2 regions of the Vagococcus sp. CY53-2 genome follow, and region 2 is predicted to be linked to the other one. Evidence: predicted binding sites of a transcription regulator. Region 2 holds the regulator's gene; the other holds the start of a gene.
What was found. The regulator HrcA, encoded in region 2, represses chaperone genes, less so after heat shock. The targets are predictions, from matches to a motif close to TTAGCACTCNNNNNNNNNGAGTGCTAA.
Positions count from the first base shown of each region.

Region 1: groES (co-chaperone GroES) is a predicted target of HrcA. The motif match lies at 12,952-12,978, and genes of this name have one in related genera.

Region 1 is NZ_JALAHP010000003.1:74,131-90,772, forward strand. Features, by position in the region: gene MN581_RS06265 (CYTH domain-containing protein) at 1-511, shown strand, start outside; gene MN581_RS06270 (DsbA family protein) at 617-1,216, shown strand; gene pepF (oligoendopeptidase F) at 1,254-3,068, opposite strand; gene MN581_RS06280 (competence protein CoiA family protein) at 3,093-4,238, opposite strand; gene queG (tRNA epoxyqueuosine(34) reductase QueG) at 4,344-5,522, shown strand; gene yjeM (glutamate/gamma-aminobutyrate family transporter YjeM) at 5,682-7,181, shown strand; gene MN581_RS06295 (5'-nucleotidase C-terminal domain-containing protein) at 7,330-9,321, shown strand; gene MN581_RS06300 (ATP-binding cassette domain-containing protein) at 9,466-11,403, opposite strand; gene MN581_RS06305 (redox-sensing transcriptional repressor Rex) at 11,587-12,222, shown strand; gene MN581_RS06310 (type II CAAX endopeptidase family protein) at 12,258-12,848, opposite strand; gene groES (co-chaperone GroES) at 12,990-13,289, shown strand; gene groL (chaperonin GroEL) at 13,316-14,944, shown strand; gene MN581_RS06325 (AIM24 family protein) at 15,096-15,365, opposite strand; gene MN581_RS06330 (S66 peptidase family protein) at 15,621-16,642, opposite strand, start outside.
Region 2 is NZ_JALAHP010000001.1:590,848-607,489, reverse strand. Features, by position in the region: gene galE (UDP-glucose 4-epimerase GalE) at 1-645, shown strand, start outside; gene MN581_RS02930 (metallophosphoesterase) at 691-1,509, opposite strand; gene rimP (ribosome maturation factor RimP) at 1,751-2,224, shown strand; gene nusA (transcription termination factor NusA) at 2,245-3,459, shown strand; gene MN581_RS02915 (YlxR family protein) at 3,485-3,784, shown strand; gene MN581_RS02910 (ribosomal L7Ae/L30e/S12e/Gadd45 family protein) at 3,774-4,079, shown strand; gene infB (translation initiation factor IF-2) at 4,092-6,416, shown strand; gene rbfA (30S ribosome-binding factor RbfA) at 6,448-6,795, shown strand; gene MN581_RS02895 (Gfo/Idh/MocA family oxidoreductase) at 6,921-7,886, shown strand; gene truB (tRNA pseudouridine(55) synthase TruB) at 8,005-8,922, shown strand; gene MN581_RS02885 (bifunctional riboflavin kinase/FAD synthetase) at 8,936-9,889, shown strand; gene hemW (radical SAM family heme chaperone HemW) at 9,886-11,022, shown strand; gene hrcA (heat-inducible transcriptional repressor HrcA) at 11,312-12,358, shown strand; gene grpE (nucleotide exchange factor GrpE) at 12,375-12,947, shown strand; gene dnaK (molecular chaperone DnaK) at 12,995-14,824, shown strand; gene dnaJ (molecular chaperone DnaJ) at 14,967-16,130, shown strand; gene MN581_RS02855 (metal ABC transporter substrate-binding protein) at 16,262-16,642, shown strand, end outside.

The sequences.
Region 1 (16,642 bases), on a different contig from region 2:
ATATTTTCCAACAACGCCAGCTTTTTCTCAAACAAATTGTTATTTCGATACACCAAATACACAATTAAAAGAGCTATCAATGGGGTTGCGACTTAGAAAACGTGTTGGAAAAAATGAATGCACCTTAAAAATACCAACTAAAAATGAACATGCTTATCAAGAGATTACCGATAATTTAACCGAGGAGCAAATCACTCATTTAATAAAAGAAAAGCGGATTTATGCACAAGGAGAAGTGGCTCGTTATTTAGAATCAATTAACGTCCCGATAAATGAATTAAATATGATTGGATCATTAACAACTAATAGACGCGAGAAAAAATTAAATAATAATACTCTGCTAGTCGTTGATGAGAACTATTTTGATAAGATGATTGATTTTGAACTTGAAATGGAGGTAACTGTTTCTTCACAAGGAGAACAATTTTTTAATGATTTTTTAATAAAAGAAGAGATAAAAAGGCGTCCTGCTAGCAAAAAAATAGCACGTATGATAGAATATCGAAGTTGATTTTAAAACATTGATATGAAAGACTTTTCCCTTTTATTTTTTGTGAATCTTTGTTACATTATTCGTTAGTAGTAAAACAGTTTTCTTATATAAGGGAGGGGCATAATGGTAGAGATATATTTATTTGTTAATCCGTTAGATGAACTTTGTCTTTTGTCTGAGCAACGCTTTTTAGAAGCCATCGAACACGAAGAGACTAAAGTCTATTTGAAATTAATTCCTATATTAAATCCTTTAATTATCCACCATTACTTGATTGATAATAACTACCCTACAAACGATTTAGTTTTTAGAAATCACTTAATTGAAACAGTTTATTCTGCTTGTTTAGACGTTAAAGCAGCACAACTTCAAGGAAAAAAGATGGGACGAAAGTTCTTATTTCATTTACAAAATTTAGTAGGAAAAGAAAAAATGGCTTATTCAGATGAATTAGTTGATATGATTTTAACTAAGATCAATGCTGATAGAGAGACGTTTAAATTAGATAGACAATCTAAACTAATTAAAGAATTTTTTAAAATAGATCAACAAATAGCAAATGAGATGGGTATCAATCGATTCGCCAAAGCTGTCATTTTTAATTATGACTCAACTCGAAATTTTGGTGTGTTAATTGATGCTTTTTCTTCAACCGATTTAATCAAACAATTATTAAAAGTCGAACACACACAAACAAATTACGCAAAATTATTAGAACACTAAAAAGGAATGCCCTATATGCTAGAGCATTCCTTTTATGTTATTCAAATGACTCAATTAATGTTTCTAATTCATTAAGACGCGCTTCAAATACTTTCATCGTTTCTTCAATATAAGCTGATTGTGTCATATCAACACCAGCGCGTTTCATGACATCAATAGGGTAGTCACTATTTCCTGATTTCAAGAAAGTTAAGTAATTTTCCAAAGCCCCATCTTCTTTACGAATGATTTTATCTGCTAAAGCAGTTGCAGCAGAAAAACCTGTTGCGTATTGATACACATAATAATTATAGTAGAAATGAGGAATACGACTCCATTCATACGCGATTTCTGGATCGCGCTCTACCGAATCACCATAGTATTTCGCATTTAAATCAGCATAGTACTCACTTAAATAATCACTTGTTAATGGTGTTCCCTTCGCATCTTCTGTGTGAATAAAATGTTCAAATTCAGCAAATTGCGTTTGTCTAAAGATTGTGCCTTTTACACCATCCAAGTAATGATTTAAAATAAAGGCCTTAACTTTCGGATCTTTTTCTGTTTTTAACAAATAATCTGTTAGTAAGTTTTCATTAGTTGTTGAGGCAATTTCTGCTAAAAAGATAGAATAATCGCCATACACATAAGGCTGATTTTTTCTTGTATAGTAACTATGAACACTATGTCCCATTTCATGAACTAGCGTAAATAAATGATTTAAACTTTCATGCCAATTTAATAAGATATAAGGTTTTGTGTCATAACTTCCTGAAGAATATGCCCCACTGCGTTTACCTTTGTTTTCAACCACATCAATCCAACGGTCACCATACGCTTCTTGAACGATTTCTAAGTATTCTTCACCTAATGGAGACAACCCTTCAAGTGATTTTAATTTTGCCTCGTCATAAGTGTAACGAATTGGTGCATCACCTAATATTGGTGTATACATATCATACATATGCAACTCACTAACATTTAATAATTTTTTGCGCAATGCAACATAACGATGTAATAATGGTAAATTTTTATGTACCACATCTAACAATGTATCATAGACTGATTCTGGAATATGATTAGCACTTAAAGAAGCTTCTCTAGCAGATTCATAATTTCTAATCTGTGCGTTAAAATTATGTTTTTTCACGTGGGAAGATAACGTGCTTGCAAACGTGTTTCTAAATTGTTTATATACTTTGTACAATCCTTCAAATGCTTCTTTACGAACTTCGCGATTAGTACTTTCCATTAATTGACCATACATTCCTGAAGATAATTGAACTTTTTCACCTTCTTCATCTGTTACAATTGGAAATTCTAAATCAGCATTATTTAGTATAGAAAAAGTATGACTTGATGCTGAGAATATCTCACTTGCCCCAGCTAGTAACGCTTCTTCTTTTTCAGATAAGGTGTGTGCTCTATCTGCCGTAATTTGATTAATAAAATGACGATAGATTTCTAAACCAGATTCTTCTTTAAAATATGCCTCTATTGTCTCATCTGATAATGTTAAAACTTCTGGACCAAACCATGAAACAGCCTCCCCTGCTTTAGCTGCAATCGTGCTAGCTTTTGCATACACGCCTTGGTAAGTCGCATTGCCTGTATCTTGATCATTTTTTAAATGTGAGTACACATAAATTTTTTCTGTCGTACGATGAATAGATAATACATATTCAATCGCTGATAGAAAAGCCTTTGCACCATTTTTTAATGTTCCTTGATACTCGCTTGCTTTTTCTAAATCTGATGTTAATGACTCTAATGCATCGTTAAAGGCATCATCTGATGCAAAAATAGGTGTTAAGTCCCATGTTAAGTCCTCTGGTAGTTCCGAACGATTTGGTAATTGTTTTGTTTCACTCATCTTTAAATAACCCCTTTCTCATTATCACTTAATAATCATATCATATTTTAACGGAAGAGTTAGTCTTTCACTTCTTTTTTTTAAAAATTTTTTCCATTGAGCGTTATTCAATACCTCCTCTTCTTTAACATGAAATACATTTTGAGATATTTCTTCAATGACTGTTAGTTCTTTTAAAAAGTGGAGATATAGAGATAAACAATAATCTATGACTTGATATTTTTCTAAATTAGCGTAATCATCCAACATTTCGTCTGGTATCTCACTTATAATCCTTTCTTTTAATTCAACATAAGACCTCTTTTTTTGATGCTTTAATTCATTAAATATAATCAAACGAACTACTAGCTCTGTCTCTTTAAAGAAAGGATGATATAAACTCGGTAAATACACCACTTCTGGTAAATACAATAAATGATACGATTGTTGATATAAATACTCTTGTAACACTCTTAATGACTTATCTGATTGCAACAAACGCCTGGATAGTCTATCTTTTCTTCGACTCACCTCTTTTAATGGACTTAAAACACTATAACTAGCGATCACACACTGTTTCAATAACAACTCTTTTAAGCTATAATCCTGTAGCGAATAGCTTTTCCTTCGAACAATCATATCTTTACCATTATGGGCTAAATAATGTGTCATAACTAACATCTCTTTATCAATCAACAAACAAAAATCAACATATCCTCTGTCATTATCAAAATAAATAAAATGTTTTTTCAATTCTGTCAAACTGGTCAACTGTCCTAACTTCTGGCCTAAAATCCAGAAAACTTGGTAACCATTTTGTTTATAATGTGTTGTTCTTTTTTTTAACCGTTCAATACTTAATGAACTACATTGAAATTCAATTGCCAGAGTTTTATCAATCAATACATCTGCTCGTTGGTTAATTTCTGGTAAATAGGCCTCAAGTTGGCACTCTGAACCAAATATCTCACAATTTTTAGCAATAAGTAGTTTTCCTGCTACATGCTCAAAAGACTCATTTTCAGTAGCTGTCTGACAAACAGTTGTTTTTTTATGTGCAAAATGTGGGTACTTAATCTCACCTTTTTTTAAAATGACTTCACCATGACAACATGGACAATAATACGTTTCTCTTTTAGTAGCATGTTGACTCATAATCATCTCTTCTTTTTTATTGATTGCAACAAGCATATTTTCACCTCTTTTAAACTACATTCGCAAATAGCAGAAAAAAGCTTGAAATATAAAAAGGTTTGTTTGATACTTAGTAAAGAATCAAACTGGAGGGATAATGCGTTGGATACTCACTTATTAAAACAAAAAATAATTGAAGCAAGCAAAGAAATTGGCATTGATAAGATTGGGTTTACTACTGCTGAACCATTTGATCATTTAAAAGATAGTCTCATCGAACAAAAAGAAAACCATCATACAACAGGCTTTGAACATGGAAACATTGATGAGCGCCTTTTTCCAGAATTAATTTTTGATCAACCGCAATCTATTATTTCAATTGCCCTAGCATACCCAACACGAATGAATAACCGCTTAAAATCTGTCCGAGGTGAAAAACGTGGAAAATTTGCTCGAGCATCTTGGGGGATTGATTACCACGATATTTTAAAAGACAGACTGAATAAACTAATCGACTTTATCAAAGAAGAAGCATCTCAAAACTTAAACGTAACATTTAAACCAATGGTCGATACTGGTGAATTAATAGACGTTGTTGTGGCACAAAGAGCAGGACTTGGTTTTATTGGAAAAAACGGATTATTAATCACAGAAGAGTTTGGGTCCTATGTTTATTTAGGTGAAATTATTACAAATATTCCATTTGAACCAGACATGCCAATTGAAAATCAATGTGGCGATTGTACTAAGTGTATCGATCAATGTCCCACTTCTGCTTTACTAGGAGATGGTAGGATGAATGCTCAAAAATGTTTATCCTATCAAACACAAACAAAAGGATTCATGCCTGAAGAATACCGACCAAAAATCCGGTCAATTATTTATGGATGTGATATTTGCCAAGAAGTCTGTCCTTTTAATAAAGGGAAAAACTTTCATTTTCATAAAGAAATGGAACCAGACCCTGAAATCGTGACGCCTTTACTAAAACCGATATTAACAATCTCCAATCGTGAATTTAAAGAACGCTTTGGTTACCTTGCCGGATCTTGGCGGGGGAAAAAACCAATCCAACGAAATGCCATTATTGCATTAGCAAATGTGAGAGATAAAACAAGTATTCCTAATCTATTAAGCTGTATAGAAAATGACCCTCGTCCTGTTATAAGAGGAACAGCTGCCTGGTCACTCAGTGTAATTGACCCAAACAATCGGGCTATCCTTGACTTTTTAATCGAATACTTTAACAAAGAAACTGACGATGAAGCAAAAGAAGAAATGAGAAAAGCAATCGACAGAATGAGAATTTTAAAAAAAAATAAGATAATAGATGATTTTTAGTAAGAATAGGCTAATAAAAAAGTAATAATTTAATAAACATATTAAAAGAACTGAGTAAATTTACTAACATTTTACTCAGTTCTTTTAATCTATTATCAGAATATTTGATACTATAACTATGGGGTATAACAATGTATTTTAATTTAAGGAGGATTTTTTATGACAAAAGCAACAAAAAAAGTAACCCTGTTCGGTTTAATCTTAATGATTTTTACCTCGGTATTCGGGTTTGGTAATGCTCCAGTCGCCTTTTATCGTATGGGATACGGTGCAATCATTTGGTATATTTTAGCTGCACTCTTTTTCTTTATACCATATGCACTTATGATGGCTGAATATGGGTCTACTTTCAAACATGAAAGTGGTGGGATGTACACTTGGATGGAAAAATCTGTTGGACCAAAATATGCGTTCATTGGGACATTTATGTGGTACACCTCTTATATCATTTGGATGGTTAATGTATCAACTAAGGTATTCATTACGCTATCAACCACTTACTCAGGTTCAGATCACACCAATTATTGGAGTTTATTTGGTCTTGATTCGACTCAAACAATTGGATTACTTGCTATTTTATTTATTATTATTGTCACCTTTTTCGCAGCAAGAGGATTAGATAAAATCACTAAAATCACATCTGTTGGTGGGATTGCTGTAACATTTTTAAATGTTGTATTAATCGTTGTCAGCTTAATTATTTTAGTTTTTAACAAAGGACAAGTCGCTCAACCAATCGAAGGCATGAAAAGTTTTATTGATTCACCTAATCCAGGATTTAATTCTCCACTGGCCATTATTTCATTTTTAGTATTTGCTATTTTTGCTTATGGAGGATTGGAAGCTGTCGGTGGTTTAGTTGATAAAACAGAAAACGCTGAAAAAAACTTTCCTAAAGGAGTTATTCTTTCAGCTATCATCATCTCTATTGGGTATGCATTAACCATTCTTTTATGGGGTGTGTCAACAAACTGGGATTCTGTTTTAAGTGGTAATAATGTCAATCTTGGTAATATCACTTATGTCTTAATGAATAATCTAGGATTTGAATTAGGTCGAGCAATTAATTTATCAACAGATACTGCTTTAGCCATTGGGCATGCATTTGCTAGATTTACAGGTTTATCCATGTTTCTAGCTTACTTAGGTGCTTTCTTTACTTTAATCTATTCGCCATTAAAAACGATTATCGAAGGAACACCAAAAGGACTTTGGCCTGAAAAAATGGTTAGAGAAAATGACAAAGGCATGCCAGCTTTTGCTATGTGGATTCAATGTGTGATTGTGGTTCTTATCTTAGCTTTAGTGTCATTTGGTGGTAAAGACGCACAATCATTCTATAATGTTTTAACCTTAATGGTAAACGTCTCAATGACTGTTCCATATCTATTTTTAACAGGTGCTTTCCCGGCGTTTAAACAAAAATCAGATATTGATCATTCAATTAATATTTTCAAAACCAAAACACAATACATGATAAGCACCATTATTGTCATGGCTGTTATTGGGTTTGCTAATATCTTTACCATTATTGAACCATTATTTAGAGAAGGTGGTCCTGTTTGGGGAGATACACTATGGCAAATTGCCGGACCCGTATTATTTTCATTAATTGCCCTACTTTTATTCAATCGCTACGAGAAACGTAAAAAAGACTAAATACCAAAACCAAAGTACGCTTATACGCACTTTGGTTTTTTTTTATGATTCAACTATGTTATATCAAATATACTAAAAATATAACACTTTATCTTTTGATATTGTTATTTATAAACAGCTATGTTAGGTTTTGTAAGGGGATACATAAATGTCACCAAAAATCGAAAGGAGAAGTATATCAAATAAAGGTGATATACAACAGATTATGAAAAAAGTTAAATTAGCAACAATCACATTATTAGGGATTGTCGGGTTAGTTGGTTGTACAACTAAAACAAATGAAGACTCTTCTAAGAAAAAAGAGTCAGAACAAAAAGAATTAACCATTTTAGGAACATCTGATATTCACGGTCGGTATATGGCCTGGGATTATACAACAGATGTCGAAAATAAAATCGGTAGTTTTTCTCAAATTGGAACTATCGTAAAAGAAGTTAGAGATAACAATAAGAATACTCTACTTGTTGATGCCGGGGATTTAATTCAAGACAACTCAGCTGAAATTTTTAAAAACGATGATAATCACCCTGCAACAACTGTACTAAAAGCTCTTAAGTACGATGTTTGGACTATGGGAAATCATGAATTTGATTATGGTTTTGATGTTTTAGACAACATCACTGACCAATTTGATGGAGCTGTCCTAGCAGGTAATGTTAAATTAGATAATGATCAACCTTATTTTGATTCTTACAAAGTTATTGAAAAAGATGGGATTAAAGTTGGTTTTATTGGAATGACCACTCCAATGGTTGCGGAATTTAAAAAAGATACTACAATTTTTGATGGAAAAAAACTAACAGACCCAGTCAAAGAAACGATTAACGTTGTAAAAGAGTTGAAAAGTAAAGTCGATGTTTTAGTTGGTGTAGTACATATGGGATTAGATAATGAAAATGATGTACATAATACTGGTGTTGCGGATATGGCTGAAGCCATTCCTGAATTAGATGTGGTTTTTGCCGGACACATGCATAAATTAGTAGAAGAGGAATACATTAATAATGTCTTAATTGTAGAACCTGATAAGTATGGTCGATTTGTCTCACGCGTTGATTTAACATTAGACAAAACAAAAGATGGCTACAAAGTAAAAAATAAAAAAGGATCAGCGATTGAAGTTGCTAAATATAAGGAAGATAAGGAAATCAATGATTTATTAAAATCATCTCATGAAAAAGCGCGTAAAGTCGCGAATACTGTCGTTGGTCAATTAACTGGAATGGACTTAGTTCCTAAAAACGATATTAAAGGGATTTCAAATGCTCAAATAGAAGAAACACCTTTAGTTAACTTCTTTGGTGAAGTGATGCTTCATTATAGTAAAAATGCTGATGTTGTGGCTTTCCAAATCGATACCGATACACCGTCATTAGATATCGGTGACATTAAGAAAAAAGATATTGCCAGAAACTATCAATTTACTGATGGCGAAGTGACAGTCTTTGATATTACCGGAAAAGACTTAAAAGACTACATGGAATGGGGAGCTGATTACTACAATCAAAGCCAACCAGGAGATGTCACCATTAGTTATAATCCAAAAAGAAGAATCAATAAATACAACACAAACGATCGCTTTTACAATGTAAAATACGACATTGATTTATCCCAACCAGCTGGTAAACGCATTACTAATTTAAGACGACTTGATGACACCCCTATTGATTTAAATGAGCCTTTGAAAATTGGAATGAATCAATATCGAATGAATTTCTTAACTTCAGAAGAAGGGCCTTTAGCTGGTAGAAAATTCAACCAAGTATACTCTACCTTTTCTCCTGATGCTTTTGGTGAAGTTGAAGGTCGTATTCGTGAATTATCTGCTCGATATATCAAAGAAGAAAAAAATGGTGTCTATGAAGGTAAGTTACTGAATAATTGGAAAATCGTTGGTACTGATACTGACTCTAAAGCTCATCAAGACGTTGCTGAATTGATTAATGATGATATTATTGAGATTCCAAGTATGGAAGACGGAAAAGTAACCAATATAAAATCAATTAATGTGGATGAAGTTGCCAACGACGATGATATAACAAAACTAAGTAAAAAAGCTAACATTGATAAAACAAAATTAAAAAATGTTAAAACAACTGGAGATTTATATTCCCAAATAAACCAAATTCGAAAAAAATAGTCACTAAAAAGAGGCTGGCCCAAAAGTAATTTATTAAATAAAAATCACCAAACTAATAAAACAGAAATCCCATGAAATCAATATTTTAATAAACTGATTTCACGGGATTTTTTCTATTTTAAGACTTCTGGGTCAGCCTCTTTTTTAAAATGACTCTAACTCCACTGAAGCATGTTCCCAAGATTCTAATAGCGTTTCTTGTTTAGCATAGGTTTCTTGTAATTCTTTATCTAAATCTAAGAGTTGTTCATGATCCTCTAAAATCTCTGGTTGCTCCATCTCTTTTTGGATAGATTCTATTTTTTCTTCTGCTTCTTGCAACTCAGCTTCCAATGAATCAACTAATCGCACCAGTTTACGTTGTTCTTTTTGTCGCTCTTTTGATTCTTCGTAACTTAATTTATCTTTAGTTACTTGATTCACTACATTGTCTTGTGTTTCATTCAATAAAGCTTGTCTTTCTTCTTCTTCTGCTTTTTTCTCGAGGTAGTAATCATAATTCCCATGATAATAAGTACTACCATGTTCTGACAACTCTAAAACGCCTGTTGCGATTCGATTAATAAAGTAACGATCGTGAGAAACAAATAATAATGTTCCATCATACTCGATTAACGCATTCTCCAAAACTTCTTTACTGTCAATATCCAAATGGTTAGTCGGCTCATCAAGAATAAGGAAATTATCTTTTTGCATCGCTAATTTTGCTAATGCTACTCTCGCTTTTTCCCCCCCACTTAATAAGTTAATCGTTTTTTTAACGTCTTCTCCAGAAAATAAAAAACTACCTAAAAGTGTTCTGATATCTTTTTCTGGTGTCGTTGGATGCTCACGCCATAATTCTTCCAACACGCCTTGACTTCCACTAAGTTTTCCTTGTTCTTGGTCATAGTAACCAATATCTACTTTATGGCCAATATCAGCTGTTCCTTTAATAAATGGAATATCTCCAATAATACTCTTTAATAATGTTGATTTACCAACTCCATTTGGGCCAACTAAAGCAATGGATTCTTGTTTACGCAAAGCTAGATTAATAGGTTCACTTAAAATAAGATCATCATACCCCACTGCCACATCTTCCAGCGTTAGCACTTCTCTACCTGACGTGCGATTGATTTTAAATAGAAAATGAGCTGATTTCTCATCACCTAAAGGCTTCTCTAATTTTTCCATTTTTTCTAATTGTTTACGACGACTTTGTGCTCGTTTTGTTGTTGATGCACGTACAATGTTTCGTGCCACAAAGTCCTCTAGTTTTGCAATTTTATCCTGCTGTTTTTCGTATTCTTTTTCTTCTTGTTCTAACCTCTCAGCTTTCATTTCTAAAAACTTCGAATAATTACCTTTATAATGACTAATTTTTCTTCGACTAATATCATATACTTCATTCACAATCTTATCTAAGAAATAACGGTCATGGGATACCATCAAAATAGCCCCACGATAGCCGTGTAAATACCCTTCTAACCAATTTAATGTATCAATATCTAAATGGTTAGTCGGCTCATCTAAAATGAGTAGATTAGGTTTTTCCAATAACAAACGAGCCAATGCTAAACGAGTTTTTTGACCACCTGATAGATTTTGAATTGGGACATCAAAATAGCTTTCATCAAAACGAAATCCATGTAAAACAGATTTTATTTCAGACTCATAACCATACCCATTCATTTCATTAAACTCATGTTGTAATTTATCGTAATCTTTTAGTACTTGTTGATATTTTTCTTCATCATCATGGATATTTGGATCGGCGATGTCTTTTTCTAATTGTCGTAAGTTTTTTTCCATCTCTTGAACATAGTCAAAGACACTAAGCATCTCTTCCCAAATCGTTTTATCTGATTCTAAACCAGTATGTTGGTCTAAATAACCCATTGTTAAATCTCTTGTTTTCGTAACTAAACCTGTATCTGGCTCTTCAATGCCAGCTAATATTTTTAATAATGTCGATTTCCCTGCACCATTACGTCCAACAAGCGCAATTCGACTTTTATCTTGTATATCTAATTGTATATTTTCAAATAATACGTCATCTCCAAATAATCTAGAGACATTGTTAGCTTGTAATAAAATCATGACGTCCTCCATCTTTTAACTTATAAGAACAGTTTATCATAAAACATAAGATATGTTTGGTATATTTATCGTTCAGAATTACTCAAATATAAGCGTAAAAATTGCTTTTATCCCTTAGTAAAGGTATCCTATTAACGTGAACTTTATAACAATGAGGGTATATGAAAAGTGAGGGGAATTATTATGAAAGACACGACTATTCCAAAGGCAACTGCCAAAAGGTTACCTTTGTATTATCGATATTTAAAATTTTTATTTGATTCAGGAAAGAAAAAAGTCTCTTCAACTGAGTTAAGTGAGGCTGTGAAAGTTGACAGTGCTACTATTCGACGTGACTTTTCTTATTTTGGGGAACTAGGTAAACGTGGTTACGGGTATGACGTGGAAAGTTTAATGACTTTTTTTGCTAAAACGTTAAATGAAGATCGTTTAACAAATGTAGCTCTTGTCGGTGTTGGTAATTTAGGACACGCATTATTGAACTACCGTTTCCATCAAAGTGATAGTATTCGTATCAGTGCTGCATTTGATGTTAAACCTGATATTGTTGGTCGCATACTTGATGGCGTTCCTATCTATGATGCTAATGATATGGTCGAACAAATTCGTGCACAACATATTGATGTTGCCATTTTGACTGTCCCACCAGCACATGCACAAGAAAATGCTGACCGTCTAGTTGAAGCCGGAATCAAAGGCATTATGAATTTCACACCAATTCGTATCAACGTTCCAAAGGATGTTCAAATTCAAAATGTTGACCTAACAAATGAAATGCAAACATTAATCTACTTCTTATCTAACTACAAAGAAGACTAAATAAAAAGCTTATCGACCGCTGTCGCTAAGCTTTTTTAATTTAGCCAAAGCACTATCCCATTCATCACCATATGTACCAGAATAGATGTTAAAATACTTCCACTTTTTTTATAAATATATGAAAAAACCATACCCAAACCAAAGTAAATCATCAGATTCCCACTTGTGTGCATCAACATAAAAATCAGCGAACTTACTACAATCCCCACCCAAATCGGTAATTTTTGTCCAATCCAATTGACAAAACTAAACCGAAAAACCAATTCTTCCATGATAGGATTAAATAAAATAGAGACAAGCAAAAATAAATAAGTTGATTGACCTGATATATCTGTGTTGAGATTTAAACTTGGAGAAATCATATTAGTGATAAATAAAAATCCCCATTGGACCATAAAACTTAACAACAGACCTACAACTCCCCACCATGCTATTTTTTTTATAGAAGAAGTTGATTTTGTTAACGTATCTTTTTTTGTCGTTTTAAAATAAATAACTAAAATTAACCATACTATGACACTATAAAGCAACATAGTTTGATTGTTATTTAATGAAAAAAATAAATGACTGTTCAATAAAAATAAATATAGAAAACTTGTATAAATCATATTTCGATTCAATGTCATCTGTGCTTACACCTATCTTTTCTATCGTTGATTTTGATATCTTTTCTTATTGTATCAAAATACTTGCAAAAAAAAACATTTATCTGTATTATAAAAGATGTAATTAGCACTCATTAAACAAGAGTGCTAAAAAATAAAATTATGGAGGGATACACATTGTTAAAACCATTAGGAGATCGTGTTGTTATTAAAGTAAAAGAAGCGGAAGAAAAAACTGCCAGTGGACTAGTTTTAACATCAGCTTCAAAAGAAAAATCTCAAACAGGTGAGGTCATTGCTATTGGTGATGGTCGTACTTTAGAAAATGGGACAAAATTATCCGTATCTGTAAGCGTTGGACAAACTGTCCTATTCGAAAAATATGCCGGTCAAGAAGTCAGTGACTCTGGTGAAGATTACTTAGTACTACACGACAAAGATATAATCGCAATCGTAGAATAAAAATAAAATGATGAGGTGAATAATAAATGGCAAAAGATATTAAATTCTCTGAAGACGCTCGTAGCTCAATGGTACGTGGTGTTGATACATTAGCAAATATTGTAAAAGTAACATTAGGACCTAAAGGACGTAACGTTGTTTTAGATAAATCATTTGGTTCTCCATTAATTACAAACGATGGTGTCACTATCGCTAAAGAAGTCGAACTTGAAGATCGTTTTGAAAACATGGGGGCTCAATTGGTGGCTGAAGTAGCTTCTAAAACAAATGACATCGCAGGTGATGGAACAACGACTGCAACTGTTTTAACTCAAGCAATCGTTCGTGAAGGGCTTAAAAATGTCACTGCGGGTGCTAATCCAATTGGCATTCGTCGTGGGATTGAACTTGCTACTAAAAAAGCTGTTGAAGAATTACATGCTATTTCTAAAAAAATTGACTCTAAAGAATCAATCGCACAAGTAGCTGCTGTTTCTTCTGGTAGTGAAAAAATTGGTGAATTAATCTCTGAAGCAATGGAAAAAGTTGGTAACGACGGCGTTATCACAATCGAAGAATCTAAAGGGATTGAAACTGAATTAGACGTTGTTGAAGGAATGCAATTTGACCGTGGTTATTTATCTCAATACATGGTAACAGACAACGATAAAATGGAAGCTGTTTTAGAAAATCCATACATCTTAATTACAGATAAAAAAATCTCTAATATTCAAGATATTTTACCTTTATTAGAGCAAATTTTACAACAAGGTAAACCATTATTAATCATTGCTGATGATGTTGATGGTGAAGCTTTACCAACATTAGTCTTAAACAAAATCCGTGGTACATTCAATGTGGCTGCTGTTAAAGCTCCTGGCTTTGGTGACCGTCGTAAAGAAATGTTACAAGACATTGCTGCTTTAACTGGCGCAACTGTTATCACTGAAGACTTAGGATTAGATTTAAAAGACACAACAATTGATGCCCTAGGTTCTGCAAGTAAAGTGGTTATCGACAAAGATAACACAACAATTGTTGAAGGAAATGGTGACAAACAAGCAATTGAAAATCGTGTGTCATTAATCCGTTCTCAAATTGCTGAAACAACATCAGATTTTGACCGTGAAAAATTACAAGAACGCTTAGCTAAATTAGCTGGTGGTGTTGCTGTTATTAAAGTTGGTGCTGCAACTGAAACTGAATTAAAAGAATTAAAACTACGTATTGAAGATGCGTTAAACGCAACTCGTGCTGCTGTTGAAGAAGGGATTGTTGCTGGTGGTGGTACGGCATTTGTTAATGTATTACCAAAAGTGGCTGAACTTGATGTAACAGGTGACGAGAAAACTGGTGTGAACATTGTTGTCCGTGCTTTAGAAGAACCAGTTCGTCAAATCGCTGAAAACGCTGGTATGGAGGGCTCAGTTGTTGTTGATAAACTAAAACAAGCTGATGCAGGTGTTGGATACAATGCAAAAGAGGATACTTGGGTTAACATGATTGATGCTGGTATCGTGGATCCAACTAAAGTATCACGTTCAGCTTTACAAAATGCTGCAAGTGTTTCTGCTTTAATCTTAACGACTGAAGGGGTTATTGCTGACAAACCAGAACCAGAATCTGCCGGCATGCCTGGTGGAATGGACCCATCAATGATGGGCGGTATGATGTAAACTCTTTAAAGGAGACATATTGAAATAAAAGGAACCACTTGAGACTTTATGTTTCAAGTGGTTCCTTTTATTTCATCCAAAAATATTTATTCATAACTCTTTTTAAACTTTTTTATATCTTTATATAACATAATATGATAAAACCCTCATATTATGTTAATCTTTCTATTTTTAATACATCATCTTGTAATTCAATTTCAATCAGTTCTTCATAAGGTGTTGGAGATTCCAAACAAAGAACCCCACTACCTTTTATATTTAAATTAAACAATCCTTCGTTTCCCACCATAGCTGATGACATCTTTGAACGCATAATTGCTTTATGTTTTAATCTTGAGTCACAGGCTAAGAATAAACCATCATCAAGTACAATTGAATTGTCCCAGTGTGTTACATCAAATAATAGAATATATTTATACACGTTGGTTCAAGCACTAGTAATCCTTTACCTGTATATTCAGACTTAATCGCAGATTATTTCGTTATAGCACCTCGAACATTGTTACTAAAAAAGTTGCCTACACCTTTTACACCAGTTGTTGCACTGACATCTCCAACTGTCCACTACATAACACTAGCTTGTAAAGTGATATCTGTTTATTCGGCGCCACAAATCACCGCTTTTTTGTCTAAATAATCTTTTATTATTAAGCAAATTTCTCCATCGACCTTCCTCTTACATAAACGCCAACTCTAACAATCTAATTTCTTGTTTCTCACTATCAACTTGTACACGAACCCCATATGGCAATACACATCGTGGCGTCGCATGGCCAAAATTAACATTGTAAACTATTGGCAACTCTTTATTATCAATCACTTTAACTAAAGATTGTTTGTATTCTTCATAAAATACTTCGTCTTGTGGTTTACCAAAAATAACACCATTCACCACATCAAATATACCTTTGTCTTTCAATACTCCCAACATTTTTTCAACTGTTTCTGGCGACTCTTTCACTTCTGACGTTTCAATAAATAAAATCTTTCCTTGCCAATTCGTTAAGTCTGGAAAAATACCGTATCGTTCAACCACTTCTGGTTCATCACTATTTGTAAATGGTGTTAACATATCATACAAACTATCGATACAACCACCTAACAATTCTCCTTCAAATACCGACTTACCTTGTAGCAACTCATAGCCTTTTGTCTCAATATGGCTAATACGTTGTTGCCCTAATGCATTTTTAGAAAAATCCAGCCGTTCATCATACCAAACTTCACTAGGTTTTATTACTTCATATAGCGGACTTTCTGAAAAATAATAACTAAAATACTTTTCAGTATAAGGCAACATACTATCACTAATTTCGCCTAAATCAGGAATAAAAGCCATCCCATAATAAGTGGTTAAACCAAGACAATAAAACATCAAATGATTAATCGTAGAATCAGAAAATCCAGTGAATAATTTTGGTTTAGTTTTGACTAAATTTTTAAATTTTTCATTCTCCATTAGATATGGAAGTGTTCGATAAGTATCATCTCCTCCAATCGCACAAATAATCCCTTTGATAGAGTCATCTTCAAAAGCTTGAATCAAATCCTTGGCCCTTTTTTCTGGATGTCTATCAACAAAATCTATCCCTTTTAAAGCATGTGGCATAAACACAACGTCTAACCCATAATCTTCCAATCTCTTTTTCCCTAAAATAAGGTTATGTTCAACAAATTCTTCTCCCAATAATCCTTTTG
Region 2 (16,642 bases):
TCAACCGCTGCGACTTATGGCGAACCTGATGTAACGCCTATTACGGAAGACACACCAACGAATCCAACGAATCCATATGGTGAAAGTAAACTCATGATGGAAAAAATGATGAAATGGTGTGATAACGCATATGGGATTAAATATGTATCATTGCGTTATTTCAATGTGGCAGGTGCGATGCTTGATGCGTCAATCGGTGAAGATCACACCCCTGAAACCCATTTACTCCCAATCATTTTACAAGTGGCACTAAATCAACGTGAAAAGTTAATGATTTTTGGTGATGATTATCCAACGCCAGATGGCACATGCATTCGTGATTATGTGCATGTCGTAGATTTAGTTGACGCGCATATATTAGCCTTAAACTATTTATCCACACATGATGAAAGCCAAATTATTAATCTTGGTAGTAGCAATGGGTTTTCAGTAAAAGAATTGCTGACTGAAGCCATCAAAGTAACTGGAAAAGCTATTCCTTCTGAGATTGCACCAAGACGTGCAGGAGACCCGTCAATGTTAGTGGCTTCAAATGAAAAAGCGAAAACTATTTTAGGGTGGAATCCTCAATACACTGATGTGGAAACGATTATTTCCAGTGCGTGGCAATGGCATCAAAGTCACCCACATGGATACGAAAAATAGCGAGTAAATGTTAAGCCAAGGACGGTCATCGTTCTTGGCTTTTTTCTATGCCTGTTTAATAGTGGTAAAAATGAGGTGTGGATAGTTATTTAATCTAATTGGGAATTTGCTGTTAGCTAGGCCACGACTGACAATAAGATTTGAGTCATCCTTAATGTATAAGCCATTTGTTAGTTTTGGTAACACCCCTTGATCAGGTGATAAAAGACCATCTGTTTTAGGTAAACGCCATTGTCCACCATGAGCATGACCGCTAAAAATAGCAAGAGGGCTATTAAAAGAGTTAATGTATTCATCAAATAGTTCAGGATGATGCGCTAAAACTAACGTCTCTTGATTAGTATTCATTTTCGCCATATCTTTACTTGAAAGTGAAGTGTGTCGATTACTTAATCCAACAAGGTTAAAGGCATTATTGTTGATGACTAAATTAGTGACATCATTTTCTAAATAAACCGCATCACTGGCTTTGATTTTTTGTCTCCATAAAGCATAATCTGGGTTTGTTTCTTCGTGGTTACCATTGATAACATAAGTTTGGTAGCGCGAGGTTAATGTAGTTAAAAAATCAAAAAATTCGGTTGTTTCTACAGACTCAGTGCGATCAATCGTGTCACCAGTTAAAAACACGACATCAGGTTGTTCTTTTTCTAATTCGTTTAATAATTGTGTTTGACTAACTCTTAATCTTGGAAACTGTAAGTCGGATAAGTGCGCAATTTTTACAGGATTATCATTAACCCGATTACTTGTGATGAAAATTGATTCAACATCAAGTTGTCTGTTTTCACGAATGCCTTCTGCCATGATAAAGAGAGGCAGTCCAATTAGTAATCCAGTAATAATTTTTTTCGTTCTAGTCATGTTAGTACTCCTTTGAAATAATCAATATCTTTAGTTAAATTAACAAAAATTTTTTAATAAAGAATTAAAAATAAAAATCTTAGAAAAATCTTAACCGTATTTTCAAAAAAAAGTTAGTAACATTGAATAGTTATGAAAAATATGCTAATATAAAATTGTGTGATATGAGTGGAAAGAGTGAGCGTGTTGACGCTCACTCTTTTTGATGAATTTCTCGAAAATGTATAGGGAGGCGAAAATATTGGCAAATGTAGTCGAAATAGTCACTGACTTAGTTACTCCGATCTTGGAAGACTATCAATTTGACTTAGTAGATATTGAGTATGTTAAAGAAGGGAAAAATTGGTTCCTAAGAGTATTTATTGATAAAGATGGCGGTATTGATATCAACGAATGTGCACTAGTCAGTGAGGCGTTAGGTGAAAAACTTGACACAATCGATCCAGATCCGATTCCACAAGCCTATTTCTTAGAGGTGTCTTCACCAGGGGCAGAAAGACCTTTGAAAAAAGAAGAAGATTATGTTAATGCTATTGGAGAGTATGTAAATATCTCTTTTTATCAAGCTGTTGAAGGAGAAAAGCAGTATCAAGGTTTCTTAAAAGAAGTAACCCCAGAGACGCTCACCCTATTAGTAAAAATTAAAACGCAAGAAAAAGAAATGACATTTGATAGAAAAAATATTGCCAAAGCAAGATTGGCTATTCAATTTTAAAATGGAGGTTAAGGAAATACATGAACAAGGAAATGTTAGGAGCACTAGATGCTCTTGAACGCGAAAAAGGTATTTCAAAAAGTATCGTCATTGAAGCACTAGAAGCAGCAATGGTTTCAGCGTATAAACGTCACTATGGACAAGCACAAAATGTAGATGTTGAGTTTGATGAGAAAAAGGGGGATGTGCATATTTTTTCTGTTAAAGAAGTAACAGAAGAAGTCATGGATTCTCAATTAGAAGTTAGCTTGAAAGAAGCGTTAAAAATTAATGGTGCTTATGAAATTGGTGATATGATTCGTTTTGAGGTAACCCCAAAAGACTTTGGCCGTATTGCAGCACAAACAGCTAAACAAGTTATCTTACAACGTGTACGTGAAGCAGAACGCTCAATTATTTATAATGAATTTAGTGCTTACGAAAATGAAATTATGCAAGGAATTGTGGAACGTCAAGATAATCGCTATATTTATGTCAATTTAGGTAAAATTGAAGCCGTATTATCTAAACAAGATCAAATCCCAAATGAAGTTTATCAACCACACGATCGCATCAAGGTTTATATTTCAAAAGTAGAAAATACATCAAAAGGTCCACAAGTTTACGTTAGTCGTAGCCATCCAGATTTATTAAAACGATTATTTGAACAAGAGATACCAGAAGTGTATGATGGAGAAGTAGAGATTATTAGTATTGCAAGAGAAGCAGGAGACAGAGCAAAAGTCGCAGTGACAGCTGCTAATAAAGACATTGATCCAGTTGGAACGTGTGTCGGACCAAAAGGACAACGTGTTCAAGCCATTGTTAATGAATTAAAAGGCGAAAACATGGATATCGTGGAGTGGAATGAAGACCCTGCTGTCTTTATCTCAAATGCACTAAATCCAGCACAAGTATTAGATGTTATTTTTGAGCCAAACCAACGTGCTTGTACAGTCGTTGTGCCAGATTTCCAATTATCATTAGCTATTGGGAAACGTGGACAAAATGCGAGATTAGCGGCTAAATTAACTGGCTATAAAATTGATATTAAACCTGAATCCGAATGGGAAAAAATAGCTGCAGAAAATGAAGAAGAGTTACTTGAAGAAGTACTTGAAGCAAATGAAGAATTAGTCGTTGAAGATGTATTAGATGAAGCTGTTGAAGAAATATCAGAAGAAACTACATCAGAAGAATCAACAGAGAACGCTACAGAAGACATTGTCGTAACTGTTGAAGAAGATGAAGAATAATACCACTTTTTGGGAGGCGAAATAGATGAAACAAAGAAAAATTCCAATGCGTAAATGTGTTGTATCAAATGAAATGAAACCCAAAAAAGAAATGATTCGTATTGTTCGTTCTAAAGAAGGCGAGATTTCGATTGATCCAACTGGAAAAATGCCAGGTCGTGGAGCTTATCTATCTATGGAACCAGATGTCGTCCAAAAAAGTTGGGATCAAAAAATTTTAGACAGAGTATTAAACGATACATTAACAGATGACTTCTATCAAGAGTTGCTAGACTATGTGTCACATCAAAAAGCAAGGAGAGAATTATTCGGAAATGGAAAATAAACAACGATTTCTTAATCTCCTAGGTTTAGCAATGAAAGCCGGTAAACTTGTGACTGGTGAAGAAACAACCTTACAGTCAGTGAGAAAAAATACTGTAAATTTGGTGATTTTAGCAAGTGACGCAAGTGAAAATACCGAAAAAAAAATGAGAGACAAGTGCCATAGTTATCATACAAAATTGATTTCGCCATGCACCTCAGCCGAACTGAGTTCTGCTATTGGTAAAAATCGTATGATTGTCGGGGTATGTGACACCGGATTTTCTCGAAAGATGTGTGAACTAATGACAGAATAGGATGGTGAGAGAATGAGTAAAAAACGCGTATATGAATTAGCGAAAGAACTAAATGTTCCAAGTAAAGATATCGTAGAAAAAGCTCAGTCCGCAGGTGTTGATGTGAAAAATCATATGAGTACATTAAATGACTCAGATATTGACAAAGTCAAACACCTATTAGCACCTTCAAAAGCTAAGGGACAAGATAATAAAAAAACTGGTCAAGTACCAGCTAAAAAAAATAATCATTCTAATAAAAAGTTAGAAAATAATGATAACAGTAAGGGTAATCGAGTGAATAATCAGAATCAAAACAAACAACAACCAACGAATAAACAAAATAATCACCAAAAATCTTCAGCAAATGGAACAAAAAAACCAGCTGGAAATACATCTAATCAAGCAAATAGAAGCAATAATTCAACAGGTAATAACAATAACCAAAATAAAGGTGGAAACCGTAATAACAATGGTAACCGACCTTATCAAGGAAACCAAAACAATCGCTATAACAAAAATAATAAGCGACGTAACAATAAAAAAGGCAAACAGCAAACATCTAATAAGCCAGCTGTACCACCACGTAAATTTAAAGAATTACCAGAAGTGTTAGTTTACACTGAAGGCATGAATGTAGCAGATATTGCTAAGAAAATTTACCGTGAACCAGCAGAAATTATTAAAAAATTATTCCTTTTAGGTGTGATGGTTAACCAAAACCAAGCATTAGATAAAGATACAATTGAATTATTAGCAACAGATTACGGTATTGAAGCGGAAGAAAAAGTTCAAGAAGATGTGGCTGATATTGACAAATTCTTTGAAGCAGATGTTGTTGATCCTGATAAATTAGTCAGTCGTCCTCCTGTTGTGACTGTTATGGGACACGTTGACCATGGTAAAACAACCTTATTAGATACATTAAGAAATGCAAAAGTAACATCTGGTGAAGCAGGCGGGATTACACAACATATTGGTGCCTACCAAATTGATATTGATGGCAAACCAATTACATTCTTAGATACACCAGGACATGCGGCGTTTACTAGTATGCGTGCTCGTGGAGCAAGTATCACAGATATTACCATTTTGGTTGTAGCAGCAGATGATGGTGTCATGCCTCAAACAGTTGAAGCCATTAACCATGCTAAAGCAGCAGAAGTCCCAATTATTGTGGCGGTCAATAAAATTGATAAACCAAGTGCCAATCCAGATCGCGTGATGCAAGAATTAAGTGAATATGGCTTGATTCCAGAATCATGGGGTGGAGACACCATTTTTGTTCCAATCTCTGCCAAATTTGGGGATAATATTGAAGAATTATTAGAAATGATTTTACTTGTTTCTGAAGTGGAAGACTTAAAAGCTGACCCAACACAACGTGCAATCGGTACAGTTATTGAAGCACGCTTAGATAAAAGTAAAGGACCTGTTGTAACCTTATTAGTACAACAAGGAACACTACATGTTCAAGACCCAATCGTTGTTGGTAACACCCACGGACGTGTGCGTGTGATGACAAACGATATTGGTCGTCGTGATAAAACAGCTGGACCAGCAACACCAGTTGAAATTACCGGGTTAAATGATGTACCACAAGCTGGTGACAGATTTGTAACCTTCGAAGACGAAAAAACAGCTCGTGCAGCTGGAGAAGAAAGAGCAAAACGTGCTTTATTAGAACAACGTCAAGTGAGTCAACGTGTGACATTAGATAACTTATTCGAAAGTCTGAAAGATGGCGAAATGAAAGAAGTTAACGTTATTATCAAAGCGGACGTTCAAGGGTCAGCTGAAGCATTAGCTGCTAGTTTAACCAAAATTGATGTTGAAGGCGTTCGTGTGAAAATTGTCCATTCAGCAGTTGGGGCAATTAATGAAAGTGATATTACATTAGCTTCTGCAAGTAATGCGATTATCGTCGGTTTTAATGTTCGTCCAACAGCACAAGCTCGTACACAAGCAGAACAAGAACAAGTCGATATTCGTTTACACAGAATCATCTATAAAGTTATCGAAGAAATTGAAACAGCGATGAAAGGAATGCTTGATCCTGAATTTGTTGAAAAAATTACAGGACAAATGCAAGTTCGTGAAACTTACAATGTGTCTAAAGTTGGGACAATTGCAGGATGTTACGTAACAGAAGGCTTCATTCGTCGTGATTGTGGTATTCGTTTAATTCGTGATGGTATTGTTATCCATGAAGGTAACCTAGCTAGTTTGAAACGATTTAAAGATGATGCAAAAGAGGTAAAAATGGGATTTGAATGTGGTGCCACTCTTGAAAATTACAATGACGTAAAAGTTGATGATGTCATTGAAGGGTTCATCATGGAAGAAGTGAAAAAATAATTCAGCTCATTTATATGAGGAGGATAAGCATATGGCAAATTACCGAGATCGTCGTGTCGCTCAAGAAATATTAAAAGAAGTGAATGATATTTTACATAAAAAAGTGCGTGATCCACGTGTACAAGATGTAAGTATCACTGACGTAAAAGTAACTGGTGATTTACAAGAAGCAACTATTTTTTATAGCTTGTTGAGTGATAAAGCGTCTGATAAGCAAAAAGCGCAAGAAGGATTGGATAAAGCGACAGGATTAGTTCGTCGTGAATTAGGTCATAGATTAAGTATCTATAAAACACCTGAAATTACCTTTGCAAGAGATGAGTCAGTCGAATATGGAAATCATATTGATGAACTATTAAGAGGATTGCATAAAGATTAATTTAAAAAAGACTAGAGGAAAATTTATTTCTTCTGGTCTTTTTAATTTTTCATAAAATAGGAATGATTAACGCATAATAATGAAGTATGATACACTAAGGTTAGATTAATTAGGAGGCGATTCGATTGGTAAAAAATATCGGAATAGTTGGGACAGGTGTGATTGCAACAGAATTTGTAACGCAAGTAGATACGTCAAAATACACGGTCCATTCAGTGTATAATCGTAACCCAAGATCTCTTGAAACGTTTAAAGAAGCCCATCAATTACATAATGGCTACACAGATTATGATGAGTTTTTAAATGATGATACCCTTGAGTGTGTCTATATTGCAACACCAAATCAAACGCATTATGACTATGCTAAAAAAGCAATCGAAAAGGGTAAACATGTATTATGTGAAAAAGTGATGGTATTAAATGCTGACCAAGCACGTGAGTTATTTGAATTAGCGAAAAAGTATCACGTGGTTATACTGGAAGCTGTAACATTATTCTTCATGCCAATGTATCATGAAGTGAGCCATTTATTAGAACAAAATGTGTTAGGTAAAATTAGTGGGGCGAATATCACATTTGGTAGTTGTAAAGAATATGATGTAAATAATCGATTTTTCTCATTAGAAAAAGGCGGTGGGGCATTATTTGATATTGGACCATATGCCTTATCAGCAGCTGTTTATTTATTAGGGACAGACATTGAGTTAGTTTCTTCTGAGGTTGTCATGGCACCAAGTGGCGTTGATGAAAAATCAGTGACTACATTAAAAACAAAAAATAACGAACTAGCTAGTGTGATGTTATCGTTTAGAGGAAGATTACCAAAACAAATTTTAGTCACAGGTGATGAAGGCTATTTAATGATTAATGATTTTCCAAGAGCGACAACAGCCAATATCTTTTATAATGATGGAACAACACAAGTCATTGAAGCAGGCGATGGAAAAGATGTATTTACCTATGAGATGGATATGTTAAATCATTTGGCTAGTGAAAAAGACTTAGAGCATGTTCCTGATTGTCGAGAAGTCAGTCAACGAGTGATTGAGTTGATGGACGCCATGAGACATGAGTGGGGATGGAAATTATAATAGACACCTAAAAGGAGGGCGGCCTCCTTTTTTTATGTTTACAATCGCTTTTATCCTAATTAGGTCTTTAAGTATGCTATAATATTGAGGAAATGATGAAAAGAGTAGGAGAAGACAAATGGAAGGAATTATCCCTCTATGGAAACCACGTGGCATGACAAGTCATGATTGTGTTTTCCAGTTAAGAAAAATCTTAAAAACAAAAAAAGTTGGACATAGTGGCACACTTGACCCAGATGTTGATGGCATATTGCCTATTTGTGTCGGTAAAGCAACAAAAGTTGTTGAGTATTTGCAAGAATCCAATAAACTATATGTTGGGGAAATAACCCTTGGATTTTCAACAGAAACAGAAGATGCAAGTGGGGAAATTGTGGCAAAAAGTCCTATTACCAAGCCTTTAACAGAAAAAGAAATTGATGAAGCTATGTTATCTTTCACAGGTGATATTCAACAAATTCCTCCTATGTATTCTGCTGTTAAAGTGAATGGTCGACGATTATATGATTATGCGAGAAAAGGCGAATCAGTTGATCGTCCAGTTAGACAAACAGTTATTCATCGTTATAAACGCATCAGTCAACCAATCTTTTCAGAAGAAACACAGACACAGTCTTGGAAATTTGAAGTGGATTGTGCAAAAGGAACGTATGTTAGAACACTTGCTGTGGATACAGGAAAAAAATTAGGTTATGAGGCACATATGTCAGATTTGACGAGGTTATCAAGTGGAGGGTTTGACGTGAAAGAAGCCATTACGTTAGAAAGAGTAAGAGAACTTGTTGAAGATAATCAATCATCAGAAATATTCTATCCGCTTGAGAGAGCTGTCGAGACGTTTCCTAAAAAACGATTAACACCAGATGAGTATCAATTAATCAGAAATGGATTAGTGATGCCAGATTCTTTTTTTGAGGGATATGATGACACACCGTTGATTGCATTATTCTACAATCAACAACTTGTTAGTTTATATGGTAAACACCCAAGTAAACCTGGCTTATTTAAGCCAGTTAAAGTGATTCGAAACGATTAAAGGAGTATATGTTATGCAAATTATTAATATTCATCATCCGTATGATCCATGTGACTTACCTAAGGATGATGTCGTGTTAGCTTTAGGTTTTTTTGACGGCGTTCATAGAGGCCATCAAGAAGTAATCCGAACAGCTAAGACTATAGCAAATGAAAAAGGATTAAAATTGGCTGTGATGACATTTAATCATCATCCTGCAGTTGTTTTCCAAAAAGTAAACTATAAGAAAATGAAATACATTACAACAATTGAGCAGAAAGAAGAAAAAATGAGGCAATTGGGTGTCGATTATTTATATATCATTGAGTTTACGTCTTCTTTTGCCAGTCTTTCGCCACAAGATTTCGTCGATGAATACATGGTAGGATTGCATGCTAAAGTTGTTGTAGCAGGATTTGATTATACCTATGGAAAGAAAGATATTGCCAATATGAGTATCTTACCTACCTATGCAAAAGGTCGATTTGAAGTAGTTGAAGTTGAAAAATTAAGTGAACATGACGAAAAAGTTAGTTCAACAGCTATTCGTGAATGCATGAAGATAGGTGATATGTATGCAGCGAACAAATTATTGGGCTATGCTTATGAAACAACGGGCATTGTAGTACACGGAGATAAACGCGGTCGATTATTAGGGTATCCAACTGCTAATATTAAAGTGCCAACATATTCGTTATTACCTACTGGTGGGGTATATGTTGTGAAGATAAAAGTATCAAATAAATGGTATATGGGTATGGCGCAAATAGGATACAATATCACATTTGAGAGCAATCGTCCAATGACCATCGAAGTCAATATTCTAGATTTTTCAGATGATATTTACGGTGAACAAGTGAGTGTTGAATGGCTACACTTTTTACGTGGAGAGCAAAAATTTGATAATGTGGATGGACTAATTGCTCAATTAAAACAAGATGAACAAAATACAAGGGATTATTTTGATGCAAGAGGAGGACTAATATGACGTCAGCCTATATACATATTCCTTTTTGTGAACATATCTGTTTTTATTGTGACTTCAATAAAGTATTTATTGAAGGACAACCTGTTGATGAATACATTGAGGCTTTGTTGAAAGAAATCAAGTTAACAAAAGAAGCTTATCCATCAGATACAACTGAAACCATTTATATTGGTGGTGGTACACCAACGTCTTTATCTGCTAAACAGCTCGACCGTCTATTAAGTGGTATAAAAGAATTATTACCGTTTAACCCAAGTGATGAATTTACTGTAGAGGCTAATCCAGGTGATTTGACAATGGATAAAATAAAAGTTCTTCAAACACATGGGGTCAATCGATTGTCTATGGGAGTTCAAACGTTTGATAATAGGTTATTAAAAAAAATTGGTCGAAAACATTCAGCACAAGATGTATTTGATACGATGTCTCTTTTAGAACGTGCTGATTTTTCCAATGTTAGTATTGATTTAATTTATGCTTTACCAAATCAAACAATGGAAAGTTTTGAAGACACGCTGGATAAAGCTTTGGCACTAGATTTACCTCATTATTCTATGTATTCATTGATTTTAGAAAATAAAACCATGTTTTATAATTGGGCAAGGCAAGGCAGATTGCATTTACCAGGAATTGATGTTGAGGGAGATATGTTTGAGCGAGCTATCGAACGCATGACGTTAGCTGGAAAACATCAGTATGAAGTGAGTAATTTTGCTGAAGTAGGAAAAGAGAGCAAACATAACTTGGTTTACTGGAATAATGATCATTATTATGGATTGGGCGCAGGAGCAAGTGGTTATTTAGGCAATATTCGTTATAAAAATCATGGACCTATCCAACATTACTTAGAACCCTTAAGACAAAATAACTTACCTACTATTACAACAGAAAATTTAACGATTAAGCATCAAATGGAAGAGGAAATGTTTTTAGGATTACGTAAAAAACAAGGTGTTTCTCTATCTAATTTTGAACAAAAATTTGGTCAAACATTTGAATCTATTTATGGAAGTGTCGCTGAGCGTTTAATAGAGGAAGAAATGATTCAAATAAGAGATGGCTTTATTTCGTTAACGGATAAAGGATTAATTTTAGGAAATGATGTTTTTGAGAAATTTTTATTAGAAAAATAAGTATGAAACAGTCTAAAGAGAAAAAATTAGGCTGTTTTTTTGTTATTCTCGTTTTTTTGACAAAATAAATTGACATATTCTTGTGATTACTCATTTATAGATTTGTCATAATATAGATGAATCCTTTGTTTATTAAGCTTTATTAATATGGTATCGTTAGATTTAGCACTCTATAACAAAGAGTGCTAAAAAGGAGAGGCTTTTAGTTGACAAAAAAATTAATCCTTGTTATATTAATAATGTAGTTAGCACTTAGTGTGAATGAGTGCTAATAAGGAAGGTGATTCGCATGTTGAGTATGAGACAAGAACACATCTTACAATTATTAGTTCAGCTCTATACTGAAACAGGACAACCTGTTGGATCGAAGACCTTGATGAATAACGGGATTACAGTTAGTTCAGCAACCATTCGAAATGAGCTGTCGAAATTGGAAGATTTTGGTCTTATTCAAAAAATGCACACGTCTTCCGGTAGAATTCCTTCAATGAAAGGATATCGTTATTATGTGGATCATTTAATGGATCCTAGTAAGATTAGTTCTACCGATGTTCAACGTATCAAACGATTGTTTAATCGCAAGTTTAACGCCACAAATGAAATCATTGAGTGGTCTGCTAATATTTTATCCGATTTAACAAGTTATACAGCCTTTTCGTTAGGGCCAGAGGTAAAAGAACGTCGATTAACTGGGTTTCAAATTGTTCCGTTGAATACTCGCCAATTAATGGCGATTATTGTGATTGATCAAGGATATGTTGAAAGTCAAGTGTTCTCAATTCCAAGTTCAGTGTCAACTGAAGATATCGAAAAAATGATTCGAATCATCAATGATCGATTGTTGGGAGAAACACTTTTGACAGTTTACCATAAGCTTCGAACGGAGATTCCATTAGTTCTCCAACGTTATTTTAATAATTCAAGTAATATTTTATTCTTATTCGAAGATGTGTTTAATCAAGCTTTTGATGAACAAATTTATGTGGGTGGAGGGATGAATTTATTAAATTCTGCTGCTATTACAAACCCAAATGAGTTTCAGTCAGTGTATTCCTTAATTAGTGATACAGATAAATTGACTGAGCTTCTTATATCGGATAAAGATGAAAAAATTGATATTAAAATTGGAGATGAACTAAACAATGAATTGTTACAAAACATGAGTTTAGTAACTGGATCGTACGATGTTTTTCAACGAGGCAAAGGATTAGTAGCTGTTTTAGGACCTGCTAACATGTCTTATTCGAAACTGTTAGGAGTTATGGATGTTTTGACGGATGAGCTATCTAGACATCTAGAAACATATTATCGACATTTGGAAAATAGTGGAGAGTGAAAGGAGACTGACTAAAGTGAAGAAAGACGAATCAGTTGATAAAGTTAACGAGGAAGAAAAAAAAGACGAAGAGTCGATAGCTGAAACAAATGAGGCTGTTGAGACCGAAGAAGTGGTAGAAGAAAACGAAACGGAAGAATCGTTAGAACAAACATTACAGGAAGATTTAGATAAGATGGAAGATCAATTCCTAAGAGCTCAAGCAGAAATTGCGAATATGCGCAATCGACATAAAAAAGAGCGTGAGGAAGCTTCTAGATATCGGGCACAAGAATTAGCAAAAGAGTTATTACCAGCTTTGGATAACTTAGATCGTGCGTTAGCAATTGAAGTGAGCGATGAGCATGGTGAGGCGATGAAAAAAGGAATTGAGATGGTGAGAGAAAGTATGTTACATGCTTTTAAAGAATCTGGTATCGAAGAGATAAAAGCTGAAGGTGAAAAATTTGATCCAAATTTACATCAAGCCGTCCAAACAGTTCCCGCTGAAGATGGTCAAGAATCAGATGTGATTGTTCAAGTGTTACAAAAAGGTTATATATTGCATGATCGTATTTTAAGACCATCAATGGTTATCGTGACACAATAATATAAATGATATTTAAATAAAATAATTAGATAAAGGAGATTTTTAATATGAGTAAAATAATTGGTATTGACTTAGGAACAACAAACTCTGCAGTAGCTGTATTAGAAGGCGGAGAAGCAAAAATTATTACTAATCCAGAAGGTAACCGTACAACACCATCTGTTGTATCGTTTAAAAATGGTGAAATCCAAGTTGGTGAAGTAGCAAAACGTCAAGCAGTAACAAACCCAAATACAATTTCTTCTATTAAACGTCATATGGGTGAACCTGGATATAAAGTAGAAGTTGAAGGAAAATCATATACTCCACAAGAAGTTTCAGCGATGATTTTACAATACATCAAAGGATTTGCTGAAGATTACTTAGGCGAAAAAGTTGATAAAGCAGTTATTACTGTTCCAGCTTACTTCAACGATGCTCAACGTCAAGCAACAAAAGATGCTGGTAAAATCGCTGGTTTAGAAGTTGAACGTATTGTTAACGAACCAACTGCAGCAGCTTTAGCTTATGGTTTAGATAAAACTGACCGTGATGAAAAAGTATTAGTATTTGACTTAGGTGGTGGTACATTTGACGTGTCTATCCTTGAACTAGGTGATGGCGTATTTGATGTATTATCAACTGCAGGTGACAACAACTTAGGTGGGGATGACTTTGACGAAAAAATCATCGACTACTTAGTAGAAGAATTCAAAAAAGAAAATGGCATTGATTTGTCTAAAGATAAAATGGCAGTACAACGTTTGAAAGATGCTGCTGAAAAAGCGAAAAAAGATTTATCAGGTGTAACAAGCACTCAAATTAGCTTACCATTCATCACTGCTGGAGAAGCTGGACCTCTTCACTTAGAGTTAAACTTAACTCGTGCGAAATTTGATGAATTAACATCTGATTTAGTTGAAAGAACTAAAATTCCAGTTCGTCAAGCAATTAAAGATGCTGGTATTTCAACTTCAGAAATTGATGAAGTTATCTTAGTTGGTGGATCTACTCGTATTCCTGCAGTAGTTGAAGCTGTAAGAAAAGAAACTAAAAAAGAACCTAACAAATCAGTTAACCCTGATGAAGTAGTCGCAATGGGTGCTGCTATCCAAGGTGGAGTAATCACTGGTGATGTTAAAGATGTTGTCTTACTTGATGTTACACCGTTATCATTAGGTATTGAAACAATGGGTGGCGTGTTTACTAAATTAATCGACCGTAACACAACAATCCCAACAAGTAAATCACAAGTCTTCTCTACAGCAGCAGACAACCAACCAGCCGTTGATATCCATGTTTTACAAGGTGAACGTCCAATGGCAGCTGACAACAAAACATTAGGAAGATTCCAATTAACAGATATTCCTGCAGCTCCACGTGGTGTGCCACAAATCGAAGTATCATTTGATATCGATAAAAATGGTATTGTTAACGTAAGTGCAAAAGACTTAGGTACTCAAAAAGAACAAACTATTACAATCAAATCATCTTCAGGTCTAACAGATGAAGAAATTGAACGTATGGTGAAAGATGCTGAAGCAAATGCTGAAGCAGATAAAGAACGTAAAGAAGAAGTTGATTTACGTAACGACATCGATGCGTTATTATTCTCAGTTGACAAAACTTTAGGCGAGTTAGAAGGTAAAGTTGATGCGGACGAAGTGAAAAAAGCGGAAGATGCTCGTGATGAATTAAAAGCAGCTGTAGAAGCTAATAACATTGAAGACATGAAAGCTAAACGCGATGCATTAAATGAAATTGTCCAAGCTTTAACTGTTAAATTATATGAGCAAGCGGCAGCACAACAAGCACAAGAAAATCCAGAAGCAGCACAAAGTGGCGCGGATGATGTTGTTGATGCAGACTTTGAAGAAATCAACGACGACGAAAAATAATGATGAGTCAAGAAAAAAGCCAAAGCATTGTGCTTTTGGCTTTTTCTCTTGATTATTACGATAAAGCATTCTAAAATTGACTGATTTGTGGTATGATTTAAACGAATTTAGACGTTTTAGAAAAATGGGGGGTTAGTTATATATGGCCAAAAGAGATTATTATGAGGTTTTAGGAGTATCTAAAACAGCAACAGATGATGAAATAAAAAAAGCCTATCGTAAACTATCCAAAAAATATCATCCAGACATAAATAAAGAACCCGATGCAGAAGAGAAGTTTAAAGAAGTATCTGAAGCATTTGAAGTATTAAGTGATGCACAAAAACGTGCAGCTTATGACCAATATGGCCATGCAAGTACTGATCCAAACTTTGGTGCTGGTGGTTTTGGCGGTGGTGGTTTCCAAGATTTTGGTGGTAGTTTCGGAGGGTTTGAAGATATTTTTGAATCATTCTTTGGCGGTGGAGGACGTTCTAGTAATCCTAATGCGCCAAGACAAGGTTCTGATTTGCAGTATACATTAGATTTAACGTTTAATGAAGCAATCTTCGGGTTAGAAAAAAATATTCGTTATAATCGTGAAGACGAATGTGCGACATGTCATGGAACTGGAGCAAAACCAGGAACTCATCCAGAAAACTGTCCTAAATGTCATGGTTCAGGTGTTATTAATGTTGAAAGACAAACGCCACTTGGACGTATGATGAGTCAACAATCATGTGATGAGTGTCAAGGGACAGGTAAAATCATTAAAGAAAAATGTGAAACATGTCATGGTGCTGGACGTATGATTAAGTCTCATTCTGTTAAAGTGACTGTTCCAGCTGGTGTTGAAGATGGACAACAAATGCGTTTATCTGGACAAGGGGAAGCAGGTTATAATGGTGGACCTTATGGTGATTTATATGTAGTCTTTAGTGTGGAAGAAAGCCCAATCTTTGAAAGAGATGGTTCTGAAATCTATTATGATCACCATATTACATTTGTTCAAGCAGCGCTAGGAGACGAGATTGAAGTCCCAACTGTTCATGGACGAGTGAAGTTAAGAATACCAGCAGGGACCCAAACAGGTACAACCTTTAGACTTAAAGGAAAAGGTGCACCAAGATTACGTAGTAATGGAAATGGCGATCAACAAGTAACGGTTCATGTTGATACACCAACTAAAATGAATGAAGAGCAAAAGAAACTTCTACGTCAATTTGCTGAATTAAATGGTGAAAAAGCAGTAGTTGAACAAGAAGAAGGTTTTTTTGATAAAATGAAAGATGCCTTTTCTTCAGGTCATAAGAAAAAGAAAAAATAAGTAAGACGAAAAAAGTAAAACAGTTTATTTGTTTTACTTTTTTTATTTTTACTTGAAATAACTATAAAAAACATGTAATATATATTATTAGATAGTAATGTTTACGATTTGAGCGAAAGTGAGGATATACCATGAAACGCATAACGAAAATTATTTTAGGTGTCGCTTTGACTAGTTTACTTGTTGCATGTGGTAATACGGTAAAAGAAGATAAAAAAGAAGCAGATAAACTACAAGTGGTAACCTCTTTTTATCCCATGTATGATTTTGCGAAAAAAGTTACGGGAAACAAAGCAGAGGTGACGGTTTTAACAGAAGCTGGTGTAGAACCGCATGATTATGAGCCAAGTGCAAAAGATTTGGCAAAAATTCAAAATGCTGATGTATTTATTTATAATTCAAACGAGATGGAAACATGGGTAAGAGATGTCCTTGCATCTATTGATACGAAAAAAGTGAAAGTGATTGAAGCAAGCCAAGGTATTGACTTGATGGAAGCAACTGAAGAACAT